One region of the Methylobacterium sp. WL12 genome, then DNA from elsewhere that is predicted to be linked to it. Evidence: predicted binding sites of a transcription regulator. Region 1 holds the regulator's gene; each other region holds the start of a gene.
What was found. Region 1 encodes LexA, which represses DNA repair genes until DNA is damaged. Its sites were predicted from a motif close to TGTTCNNNNTGTGTTCNG; they were not measured.
Positions count from the first base shown of each region.

Region 2: a site for LexA is predicted at 2,890-2,907, ahead of recA (recombinase RecA). Genes of this name have one in related genera too.
Region 3: a site for LexA is predicted at 2,953-2,970, ahead of FV226_RS23635 (UvrD-helicase domain-containing protein). Genes of this name have one in related genera too.

Region 1 covers NZ_VRUW01000016.1:69,779-74,039, forward strand. The annotation lists gene FV226_RS09190 (ComEC/Rec2 family competence protein) at 1-1,455, shown strand, start outside; gene lexA (transcriptional repressor LexA) at 1,449-2,198, opposite strand; gene FV226_RS09200 (hydroxyacid dehydrogenase) at 2,362-3,300, opposite strand; gene FV226_RS09205 (response regulator) at 3,669-4,052, shown strand; gene FV226_RS09210 (protein phosphatase CheZ) at 4,091-4,261, shown strand, end outside.
Region 2 covers NZ_VRUW01000104.1:4,490-8,750, forward strand. The annotation lists gene FV226_RS24205 (response regulator) at 142-2,832, shown strand; gene recA (recombinase RecA) at 2,969-4,063, shown strand; gene FV226_RS24215 (hypothetical protein) at 4,178-4,261, opposite strand, start outside.
Region 3 covers NZ_VRUW01000096.1:10,588-14,848, reverse strand. The annotation lists gene FV226_RS23640 (PhoH family protein) at 1-131, opposite strand, end outside; gene FV226_RS23635 (UvrD-helicase domain-containing protein) at 543-2,942, opposite strand; gene FV226_RS23630 (hypothetical protein) at 3,115-3,351, shown strand; gene FV226_RS23625 (AsmA family protein) at 3,551-4,261, shown strand, end outside.

The sequences.
Region 1 (4,261 bases):
TCTATCTCTGTACTCCACATGGTGCTGGCCGCCGGCGTCGTGTTCTGGCTCGTGCGGGCCGGGCTCGCGCTGGTGCCGTTCCTCGCGCTGGCCTGGCCGATCAAGAAGATCGCCGCGGCGCTGGCGATGGTCGGCGTCACCGCCTACTGCGTCTTCTCCGGTTGGGACATCGCCGCCGAGCGCTCCCTCGTCATGACCCTGATCATGCTCGGCGCGATCCTGGTCGACCGCCCGGCGTTGAGCATGCGCAACCTCGCCCTCGCCGCGCTCATCGCGCTGGCGCACGAGCCGGAGGGGCTGCTCGGCCCGAGCTTCCAGATGTCGTTTGGGGCGGTGGCCGGCCTCATCGCCTGCGCCCGGCTGATCGACGGGCGCCTGTTCCGCCGCGATGGCGCCGGGCGGATCGGCCGGCTGATCGCCCTGGGGCTGACGACGGTCGTCGGCACGCTCGGCACGACGCTGGTGGCCCAGGTCGCCACCGCACCCTTCGCGACCTACCACTTCCAGACGGTGCAGCCTTTCGGGCTGATCGGTAACGCGCTCACGCTGCCGCTGGTCTCGCTCGCGGTGATGCCGGCGGCGGTGCTCGGCATCGTCGCCTACCCGTTCGCCCTCGATCAGCCGGTCTGGTGGCTGATGGGCCTGGCAGTGCGGGGGATGCTGACGATCTCCGAATGGATCGAAGGGCTCGGGCGCGCCAACGTGGTGGTGCCGGCCTTCGGCACCGGGGCGCTCGGGTGCCTTGCCGCGGCGCTTCTGCTCGCGACGCTGCCGGTCTCGCGCCTGCGCTGGCTCGCCCTGCCGCCGGCGCTGCTGGGGCTCGGCCTCGCGACGGCGCCGGCACGCTTCGAAATCTACGTCGATCGCCAGGGCAGCGGTGCCGCGGTGCGCCGGATCGACGGCAGCCTCGTCGCCCTCGGCAAGCCGTCGAACTTCGTGCTGGAGCAATGGCTGAAGGCCGACGGCGACGGCCGGACCGGCGCGCAGGCGACCGGGGGCGCTACGTGTGACCGGATCGGTTGCGTCCTACGGCTCGCCGATGGCCGCGCGGTGGCGCTCCTGAAGGACCGCCGCGGCTTCGCCCAGGATTGCGCCAACGCCGCGGTGTTGATCACGCCGCTCTCCGCGCCGCCCGGCTGCGCCGCAGCCCTCGTCATCGATCGCGCCTACCTCGCCGCCCACGGCGCGGTGGCGATCCGCCTGCAGCCGGACGGCTTCACGGTGAGTCGGACCCGCGAGCCGGGGCGGACGCTGCCGTGGCGACCGGCCCAAGCCCGCGTGCCGGCCAAGCCAGCCGACCAGCCGGTGCCAGAATCGCCTTTACCCGGCGAGATCAAGCCGAAGTACGTACCTTTCCAGGGCATGGCGCCGCCGAATCCGCGGACCGAACCGGCGCCCGACGACCCGGCCGCGGACGGCCCCGACGCCGAGATGCCGGCGGAGACGCTTCAGTAACGGCGGACGAGGCTGACCAACCGCCCCTGGATCTGGACGCGATCCGGCCCGAGCACGCGGGTTTCGTAGGCGGGGTTGGCCGCTTCCAGTGCGATCGACGAGCCGCGCCGCCGCAGGCGCTTCAGCGTCGCCTCCTCATCGTCGATCAGCGCGACGATGATGTCGCCGGTGTTGGCGGTGTCCTGCTTGCGGATCACCACGAGGTCGCCGTCGAGGATGCCGGCCTCGACCATCGAATCGCCGCGGACCTCCAGTGCGTAGTGCTCGCCGCCGGCGAGGAAGTCCGGCGACATGGTGATCGCGTGGCTCTGGTTCTGGATCGCCGAGATCGGAGTTCCGGCGGCGATCCGGCCCATCACCGGGATCGACACGGAGCGACCGCTGTCATCGACCATCTGCGTCGTCGGCCGAGGCGGCACCGCCTTGGCGCGCCCGCCCTCCACCACGCTCGGGGTGAAGCGGCGTGGCGCGGGCGCCGCCACCGGGGCGGGCGCCGCCACCGGGGCGGGCGCCGCCATGCGGCCGGCGCCTTCGGGCATCCGCAGGACCTCGATCGCCCGGGCGCGGTTGGGAAGCCGGCGCAGGAAGCCGCGCTCCTCGAGGGCGGTGATCAGCCGATGGATGCCCGATTTCGACTTGAGGTCGAGGGCGTCCTTCATCTCGTCGAACGAGGGCGGGACGCCGTCCTCGCGCATCCGCTCATCAATGAATCGTAGGAGATCCAGCTGTTTACGGGTCAGCATCGGCGAGCTCGCGAGAAAGAGCGGCCGCACGAAGGTGAAGCCGCAGAAACAAAACACGAACACGTTAAACGTTCGTCAAGTGTTCCGCAAGGGTTCTTGTCGCGACGCGCTGCGCGGACAGACGAATTCGTTACGCGACGGTGCCAGCGCGGCACGGCGAGGTTCAGCCCTCCAGGCTTCGCCGCACGGCGCGGGCCGTGACGGCGGAGACGCGCACGTTCGATTCCTGCGTCACGCCCGCGATGTGCGGCGTCAGGATCAGGTTCGGCACGTCGGCGAACAGTGCCCCGCCCATAGCATCCAGCGGCTCCTCCGCGAACACGTCCAGCGCCGCCCCGCCGAGATGGCCCGACCGGAGCGCGTCAACGACTGCGCGCTCGTCCACCACGCCCCCGCGGGCGGCGTTGATCAGGATCGCGCCCGGTGGCATTCGGGTGATCGCGTCGGAGCCGATCATCCCCCGCGTCGCCTCGGTGAGCGGCACGTGCAGGGAGAGCACGTCGCTCGAAGCGATCAGCGCGTCGAGTTCGGCACGCGCCACCGAGCCGTGGGCCGGGCGCCACGCGGTGTCCTCGGGCGTCAGGTACGGGTCGAAGGCCGAGACCGCCATGTCGAGCGCCGCGGCGCGCCGGGCGGTCTCGCGGGCGATGGCACCGAAGCCGACGAGGCCGAGGCGCTTGCTGGCGATCTCGCGCCCCATCAACGCGTTGCGCGGCCACGCCCCCGCCGCCACCTGCGCGCTGGCACCGTAGGCGCCGCGCAGCAGCAGCAGAGCCGTGCCGATCACGTACTCGGCCACCGCGCCGTCGTTGGCGCCGATCGCGGGATGGACCGCGATACCGCGGGCTGCGCAGGCCGGCAGGTCGATGTTGTCGAGGCCGACGCCGAGGCGGCCCACCACCTTGAGGTCGGGAGCCGCTGCCAGCAGGTCGCCGCGCACCTGCGTGCGGTTGCGGACGATCAGCCCCGCCGCCTCTTGGAGCGCCGCGCGCAGGGCGTCGGGCCGGTCGACGAGGGTCGGATCGTAGAGCGTCTCGAACCCGGCGAGCTCCGCCCGGATCGCGGCCTCGTCCATGAACTCGCTGATGACGACCTTGAGCATCGCGTGCCGATCCTGTTTCGCACCGCGGCCTAGCCTCCCCCGCGTGCGTCTCCGCCGGGCGCCGTGCCCGCCTGCGGGGCCGTCATCTCGCGTCAGGGCGCATCGGTAAAGGCCGCGCCGGCTCATCGCGAGGGAACGGGCGTGCCGACGCAGCGCCGTTTGGGCTCGGACGGCATTCGTGTCCCGCACATCAGTATTCGGGCGTCGCCGCCCCGGGTGGCGCTGGACCGGCGCGTGATTAACCGCTTCGCAAGGCAAACCGGCTTAGGTTTGGACCCATGAGGTGCGGCCGGCGGCGGCGCCTTTCGACAATGCGTGACCGACGCCGACCCGAGCCGGCGATTCGGAGACACCGGAGCAGTTTCACCATGGCCCTCGACCTCAGCATGCCGATCCTGGTCGTCGACGACTACCAGACGATGGTCCGCATCATCCGCAACCTCCTGAAGCAGCTCGGCTTCGAGGAGGTCGACGACGCCTCCGATGGCACGGCCGCCCTGGCGCGCCTCAAGGGCCGCAAGTACGGCCTGGTCATCTCCGACTGGAACATGGAGCCGATGACCGGCTACGAGCTGCTTCGCCACGTCCGCGCCGACGAGGGCCTGCGCACCACGCCGTTCATCATGGTCACCGCGGAATCGAAGACCGAGAACGTCATCGCCGCCAAGAAGGCCGGCGTGAACAACTACATCGTCAAGCCGTTCAACGCCGCCACCTTGAAGAGCAAGATCGAAGCGGTCTGCGGCGCCTGAGCGGCCACTCGGGGACGACACGCGGAGGAGTGCTGACGATGGGTGTGCAAAGACCGCTCGGCGCGGCGATCAACCCTGCGACGATGGTCACCGAGTTGATGGAGATCGCGGACTACACCGCCCACGTACGCGACGAGATCGCGGCCTTGCGCGCCAACGAGCTGACGCACGACCGCATCCCGATGGCGCACGAGGAGCTCGGCAACGTC
Region 2 (4,261 bases), on a different contig from region 1:
TGTCCACCTTCCTCGGCCAGACTAAGCCGGGACCGACCGGAAGGCGGCCCCCGTCGGAAGTCGGCGCGTCCTGAAAGACAGCGCTTGCCGATCGGCGGGGTGAGGGCATAACCGGTCCTTCGTTTGTGGATTCAAGGCCCGATGCCGGATCTTAGTGGACCCACGCCCGCGGTTTCGGGCTCGATCGACCGGTCGGAACGGCCCGGGCGGGTCGGATTGCTGCTCGTGCTCGCCGGGCTGCTGGTCGGGGCGGCGATCGGGCTGTCGTTCGTAGCCAACGAGCAGGCGCAGTCGCTGATCATCTGGCTGCTGGCGCTGCTCGCCATGGCCGGCGTGTTCTTCCTGTTCGCGATGGCGATCGGGGCGATCCAGCTCAGCGGGCAGGGCGGGCGCGACGACATCACCAAGGCGATCGTCGACGCCGCCCCCGAGGCCACCGTCGTGGTCGAGGAGGGCGGCCGGCTGATCTACGCCAACGAGGCCTACCTGAACGTGGCGGGCGGCGACAGCTTCTCGACGCTGCGCCCGGTCGAGCGGATCTTCGTCGGCTCGCCGGAGGTGTCGGAGGCGATCTACCGCCTGTCGCAGGCCGCCCGCGACGGGCGCAGCCACGCCGAGGAGGTGCGGATGTCGCCGCCGCCGGCGGGCGGCGCGCGGGGGCGCGACTTCGCCTGGTACCGCATCCAGGTCCGGCCGCTGCCGCGGCCGGGACGGGCCGCCTCGCTCTGGACGGTGGGCGACATCACCGCCGAACGCGAGCGCCAGGAGAACGTCTTCCAGGAACTCCAGCACGCGATCGACTACCTCGACCACGCGCCCGCCGGCTTCCTCTCGATCGATCCGACCGGCGCGATCGTCTACATGAACGCGACGCTGGCCGCCTGGCTCGGCTACGACCTCGCGGTGGTCGGCCCCGGCGGCCCGCACCTCTCCGAGATCGCGCCCGCCGCCGACGCGCTGATCCAGAACGCCGGGCTCCCGGGCGAGGTCCGCACCGACCGGTTCGACCTGGATCTCCGCCGCCGCAACGGCCACCCGATGCCGGCCCGGCTCTACCACCGCGTCGCCTTCGGCAAGGACGGCAAGCCCGGCGCGTCGCGCACCTTCGTCATCAACCGCTCCGCCGGCGCCGAGAGCGACGAGCCGCAGCGCGCGGCCGAGGTGCGGCTCGCGCGCTTCCTCAACAACTCGCCGATCGCCATCGCGACGCTGGACCGCTCGGGCCGGATCGCCAGGGCCAACGCCTCGTTCGCCCGCCTGTTCGGCACCCTGCCGCGGCACGCGGTGGCCGAGTCCGCGGCCGGCGCCGAGGAGCCGAACTTCGCCGAATCGGTGGTCGAGCGCGACCGCCCGGCCCTCGATGCGGCGCTCGCCAAGGCGGCGAGCGGGCTCTCCGAGATCGAGCCGATCGAGGTCATGCTGGTCGGCAACGCCAACCGCTCGGCCCGGGTCTGGCTCAGCACCGCGGGCGGGGAGGGCGCCCCGGGGCAGGGGCAGGAGGAGGCCGACCGCGAGCCGCTGATCCTCTACGCCCTGGACACCACGGCCCAGCGCCAGCTCGAGCAGCAGATCGCGCAGACCCAGAAGATGGACACCGTCGGGCAGCTCGCCGGCGGCATCGCGCACGACTTCAACAACGTCCTCCAGGCGATCATCGGCTACTCGGACCTGCTTCTGGCGAGCCACAAGCCGACCGACCCGGCCTTCCAGGACATCATGCAGATCAAGCAGAACGCCAACCGGGCGGCGGGCCTCGTGCGCCAGCTCCTGGCGTTCTCGCGCCGGCAGACGCTGCGGCCGGAGGTGATGAACGTCGGCGAGGCGCTCTCGGAGCTGACGCTGCTGCTGAAGCGCCTGCTCGGCGAGCGCGTCGGGCTCGACCTCAAGCACGGGCGCGACATCTGGCCGGTGAAGGCCGACGTGAACCAGTTCGAGCAGGTGATCGTGAATCTCGCGGTGAACGCCCGCGACGCGATGCCCGGCGGCGGCCGCCTGCTGATCCGCACCGCCAACGTGCTCGACCCGGGCGCGGCGGCCAAACCCGACGGGCGCGGCGGCGCGCCGGCCGGCGATCACGTCCTGATCGAGGTGCTCGACACCGGCGAGGGCATCCCGCCCGACCTGATGGAGAAGATCTTCGAGCCGTTCTTCACCACCAAGGAGATCGGCAAGGGGACCGGCCTCGGCCTCTCGACGGTGTTCGGCATCGTCAAGCAGTCCGGCGGCACCATCGACGTGCAGTCGACGGTGGGCGAGGGCACCAGCTTCCGGATCTACCTGCCGCGCCACGAGCCCGCCGCCCTGCCCGAGCCGGCGCCGGCGCTGCCGCCGGCCGCGGCCGACGCGTCCGTTTCTGCGGCCGGCGCGCAGCCGGGGGGCGAGAACTTCGTCCTCGTCGGCGATCCGCCGGCGGCACCCGCTCCGAAGACGCCTCCGCGAAAGCCCTCGGCCGACCATACCGGGCAGGGGGTGATTCTCCTCGTCGAGGACGAGGATCCGGTCCGCGCCGTCAACAGCCGCGCGCTCTCGGCCCGCGGCTACACCGTGCTCGAGGCCGCCTCCGGCATCGACGCGCTCCACATCGTGCGCGAGGGCGGCCATCAGATCGACCTCGTCGTCTCCGACGTGGTGATGCCGGAGATGGACGGCCCGACCCTGCTGCGCGAGATTCGCAAGCACCTGCCGGACCTCAAGGTGATCTTCGTCTCGGGCTACGCCGAGGACGCGTTCCGCAAGAACCTGCCCGAGGGCGAGACCTTCAACTTCCTGCCCAAGCCCTTCAGCCTCAAGCAGCTCGTCGAGACGGTGAAGGCGACGATGGCCGAGCCGTAAGGCGGCGGGCAGGCGCGGAAAAGGCTCCCCCGTGGGCCGATTTCGTCCTTGCTGGACAAGAACAAAACAGGTACATCAAATGCAGGTTCCGGCGCATTGAGATGCGCGCCCAACCCCTGCATAAGGATGCCGAACGATGGCTCAGGCCGCACTGAAAGTGGTGGAAACCCCCGGCATGGTGGACAAGGACAAGGCGAAGGCGATCGACGCCGCGCTGTCCCAGATCGAGCGGGCCTTCGGCAAGGGCTCGATCATGCGGCTCGGCAAGAACGACAAGATCGCGGAGGTCGAGACCGTCTCGACCGGCTCGCTCGGCCTCGACATCGCGCTCGGCGTCGGCGGCCTGCCGCGGGGCCGCGTCATCGAGATCTACGGGCCGGAATCCTCGGGCAAGACCACGCTCGCGCTCCACACCATCGCCGAGGCCCAGAAGACGGGCGGCGTCTGCGCCTTCGTCGATGCCGAGCACGCCCTCGATCCGATCTATGCGCGCAAGCTCGGCGTCCAGCTCGACGACCTGCTGATCTCGCAGCCCGATACCGGCGAGCAGGCGCTCGAAATCACCGACACGCTGGTGCGCTCCGGCGCCATCGACGTGCTCGTGGTCGACTCGGTGGCGGCGCTGACGCCCCGCGCCGAGATCGAGGGCGAGATGGGCGACAGCCAGCCCGGCCTCCAGGCGCGCCTGATGAGCCAGGCCCTGCGCAAGCTCACCGGCTCGATCTCGCGCTCGAAGTGCATGGTGATCTTCATCAACCAGATCCGGATGAAGATCGGCGTGATGTACGGCAGCCCGGAGACGACCACCGGCGGCAACGCGCTGAAGTTCTACGCCTCGGTCCGCCTCGACATCCGCCGCATCTCGACCCTGAAGGATCGCGACGAGGCGATCGGCAACCAGGTCCGCGTCAAGGTCGTCAAGAACAAGGTCGCGCCGCCGTTCAAGCAGGTCGAGTTCGACATCATGTTCGGCGAGGGCGTGTCGAAGGTTGGCGAGCTGATCGACCTCGGCGTCAAGGCCGGCATCGTCGAGAAGTCCGGCGCCTGGTTCTCCTACAACAGCCAGCGCCTCGGCCAGGGCCGCGAGAACTCGAAGGGGTTCCTGCGCGACAACCCCGAGATCGCCGGCAAGATCGAGGCGTCGATCCGGCAGAATTCCGGGCTCGTCGCCGAGAAGATCCTCGAGAACGCCAAGCCGACCGAGGACGAGCTCGACGAGGGCGAGGCTTAAGTCCCGCACCGCCTCGAATCAGCCATCCAGAACGAAGAAGCGCGCCGGCCCGAGAGGGCGGCGCGCTTTTTCGTGTCAGGGCCAACGAATCGAAAAGCGCCGGGCGAGTAAATCTCAGGCCGAAAAGCCCGTCGGCTCGAACAGAAAATCGTCCACCGTCGGGATGCTGACCGAAAGCCCGGCATAGGCCGGCTTCGA
Region 3 (4,261 bases), on a different contig from region 1:
TCGAGGTACTCGGCCTGCCGGTCGGTCAGCGGTTGGATCGGGCCTAGGTTTCGTTCCTCGTCGAAGCGGGTCCTGTGCAGCCGGACCGTGCGGTCTTCAACCAGCTCGAGTCGTGCGCGCCGTCTTTTCATCGATCAACACTCCGCGTGGGACTTGCTAACCAAAAGGACTTGCTAACCAAAAGGACTTGCTAAGCTAGGAACTTGCTAACCTCGGGACCGCTCTTCGCTCTACCTTCGTGACGGGGCTTACTATGCCTCTCTCAAAGCAATCTGGCTGCCTCGAGCCGGTTCCGGCCCACGACACGAAGCTTGTGGACAAGGCGAGCCGCGAATGCGGCCGGCCTCGTCGTTGCAGGAGCATGCAACGCGCGCACCATAGAATCGCCGCCTGCGACGACCGCATGACGGTGGTGGACGGGTGTTGCCGAAATGGTTCGGAGACGGGCGTGTCGTACGCCGGGAAGGTCGGGCGATGGGGCCGTGTCCGGTCCGCCCAAGGTCGTGTCCTACGCCTCTACCCGACGCCGTCCCGCGGCGGCGTCAGGCCGGCTGCAGGAAGCTGTCGAGCACCATCTTGCGACCGGCCTTGTCGAAGTCAACGGTGAGCTTGTTGCCGTCGACCGCGGCCACGTCGCCGGGACCGAACTTGGTGTGCAGAACCCGCATCCCGGTCTCGAAGGCCGAGGGCGCGCCGGTGGACTTGGCGATCAGCTCGCCTTCGATCTGGCGCGGCCCGCCGCGCCCGCCGCCGGGCGAGGCGCCGAAGCCGCGGGCGGTGGTGTGCGCCGCGCCCTTGCCGAAGTTGCCGGATCCGCCGTTCCCTTGCCCGGTGTTGGCCTGCGCCCGCTGCCAGCCCGGCGTGCCGTAGCTGGAGCCGAAGGGCTGCGGGTTGCGGTCGAACCGCGAGGCGCCCGCCGAGAAGTGGGCCGGCGCCTCGATCACGTCGACGGCGGTCTCGGGCAATTCGTCGATGAAGCGCGAGGGGATTGTGGAGGACCATAGGCCGTGGATGCGGCGGTTGACGGCGAACGACAGCTTTGCCCGCTTGCGGGCGCGCGTGAGCCCGACATGGGCGAGGCGCCGCTCCTCCTCCAGGCCGGCGCGGCCGCTCTCGTCGAGCGCGCGCTGGTTCGGGAACAGGCCGTCCTCCCAGCCGGGCAGGAACACCGTGTCGAACTCCAGGCCCTTGGCCGCGTGCAGGGTCATCAGCGAGACGCGGTCGGCGCCCTCGGCCTCAGAGGCTTCCATCACCAGCGAGACGTGCTCGAGGAAGGCGCCCATGTCGGGGAATTCCTCCATCGAGCGGACGAACTCCTTGAGGTTCTCCAGACGCCCGGCGGCGTCGGCCGACTTCTCCTTCTGCCACATCTCGGTGTAGCCGGATTCCTCGAGGATGGTCTGCGCCACCTCGGAATGCGGGTTGCTCTCGACGAGCCGCGCCCAGCGCGAAAAGCTCTCGGTGAGCGCGCGCAGCGTCGAGCGGACGCGCGGCTTGAGCTCGTCGGTCTCGCAGAGCTTTCGCGCGGCGTGCAGGAGCGGCACCTGCTCGGCGCGGGCATAGAGGTGGAGCTGCTGCAGCGTCGCGTCGCCCAAGCCGCGCTTGGGGGTGTTCACGATCCGCTCGAAGGCGAGGTCGTCGGACGGGTTCTTGGTCGCGCGGAGGTACGCCAGCGCGTCGCGGATCTCGGCGCGCTCGTAGAAGCGCGGGCCGCCGATCACCCGGTAGGGCAGGCCGAGCTGGACGAAGCGGTCCTCGATCTCGCGCATCTGCGCCGAGATCCGCACCAGCACCGCGATTTCGGAAAGCGGGTGCTGCTTGGCCTGGAGCGACTCGATCGATTCCGCCAGAAGCCGCGCCTCCTCCTCGGAATCCCAGGCGCCCGACACGGTGACGGGCTCGCCGAGCTCGTCCTCGGTCCGCAGCGTCTTGCCGAGCCGGCCCTGGTTCTTGGCGATCAGGCCCGAGGCGGCGGCCAGGATGTGGCCGGTGGAGCGGTAGTTGCGCTCCAGCCGCACCACCACGGCGCCGGGAAAATCGTGCTCGAAGCGCAGGATGTTGTCGACTTCGGCCCCGCGCCAGCCGTAGATCGACTGGTCGTCGTCGCCGACGCAGGCGATGTTCTTCCGGGTCTGCCCGAGCAGGCGGAGCCAGAGGTACTGGGCGACGTTCGTGTCCTGGTACTCGTCGACCAGGATGTAGCGGAACTTGTCCTGATAGATGGTCAGGACTTCGGGGTTCTCGCGCCACAGCTTGAGGCACAGCAGCAGCAGGTCGCCGAAGTCGACCGCGTTCAGGGTCACGAGCCGCGCCTGGTAGGCGGTGTAGAGGTCGCCGCCCTTGCCGAAGGCGAAGGCTTGCGCCTCGCCGGCGGGGATCTGGTCCGGGCCGAGGCCGCGGTTCTTCCAGCCGTCGATGACGTGACCGAGCGCGCGCGCCGGCCAGCGCTTCTCGTCGATGTTCTGGTCCTTGAGCACCTGCTTCATCAGGCGGAGCTGGTCGTCGGTGCCGAGGATCGTGAAGTCGGACTTCAGGCCCACCAGCTCGGCGTGGCGGCGCAGGATCTTGGTGCCGATGGCGTGGAAGGTGCCGAGCCAGGGCATGCCCTCGCCGGCCGGCCCGACCAGCGTGCCGATCCGGTGCTTCATCTCCCGCGCGGCCTTGTTGGTGAAGGTCACCGACAGGATGTCGAACGGCCGCGCCCGGCCGGTGCTGATCAGGTGGGCGATGCGCGTGGTCAGCACCCGGGTCTTGCCGGTGCCGGCGCCGGCCAGCACCAGGACGGGGCCTTCCGTCGCCTCGACGGCGCGGCGCTGCTCCTCGTTCAGGCCGTCCAGGTAGGACGCGGCGGTCGGGCGCAAGCCCCCCATGGCGCGGGCGGCGATGGAGCTGGGGCCACGCCCCGCGTCGGAAGGCGGCGTCGCATGCGAGGAATTCGGCATCGGCAATCCCTGGACCAAAACGCGAACGGCGTCGAGGCCCGGACGCGATGTCGCCGCCCCGCACGGTCGCAGGCGGGGAGTCGCAGGCGGGGAACCCAGGGCCGTCCGGCCGCTTGGTCAGATCATCGCAAGACCCACATCATAAAGACCACACGAGATTCAGGAGCGCCCGATGCGCATCGTGCCGATCGCCGTCCTCGCCGTCCTCGCCGCCACCCCCGCCCTCGCGCAGGTCCGGCAGGGCAACCCCGACGCCGCCAACGAGTCCTTCGCCCGCCAGAGCGAGTCCCGGGCGCTGCAGCAGAACATCACCTCGCAGAACAACACCACGCGCATGGAGATCCAGCGCAGCCAGCAGATGCAGGCGCCTCAACCCACCCCGGGCGTGGTCGTCGCCCCCCGGCGATAAACGGACCGTCGCTTCCCTCCCCCCACTGCGGGGGAGGGAAGGGGGGCCCGCTCGAGCGATCCGGTAAATATCCGGCGGCCTGCGCCTGAAACGACCCTGCCCGCCCCCGACAAAAGCCCGCTGGCGCTGGTTGCCGCAGGGCGTGCTATGCCCGCCGTGAACCCGCCGGGTGGCGCGGGATGCATGCGGAACGATCACGGTGCGTGACCTTCTGACCGCGCTCGCGGGCGCCGTCATCCTAATCCTGGTCGCGGCGCTCGCCGTGCCCCCCTTCATCGACTGGCCGGCCCATCGCGCCTTCGTCGACGCGACCGTGAGCCGCTCGCTCGGGCTGACGGTCCGCACCGAGGGCCGCATCGACGTGCGGCTGCTGCCCTCGCCGCGCCTGCGCCTCGACCGCCTGCACCTCGGCGACGATGCGGGAAAGCCCGCCCTCGACCTGCGTTTCGTCAAGGCCGAGCTCGGCCTGACCCCGCTGCTGTCGGGCGCGGTCCGGTTCACGGAGACGCGGATCGGCCGCGCCGAGATCAAGCTGCCGGTGACCGAAGGCGACGCCCTCGTGGTGCCTGCCGGTCTCGGCGAGACCCTGCGCGGGCGCGACCTCGCGGTCGAAGACCTTCACGTCCAGCAGCTGTTGCTGACCACGTTCGTGCCGTCGACCGGGCGCACCGACCAGTTCTACGCGGAGGCCGTGCAGGTCCAGGCGCCGGCGCTCGTCGGCCCGTGGCGGGTCTCGGGCAGCAGCGGCGGCCTGCCGTTCACCCTCGTCAGCGGCGAGCCGGGGGCGGACGGCGCGGTCGCGCTGAAGCTTTCGGGCGGCGGCGACACCCATCCGCGCTTCGAGGCGGATGCCCGCGTCGCCTTCGTGCCGGCGGACCCGCGCGGCACCCGCGGCTCCGAGCCGCGCGCC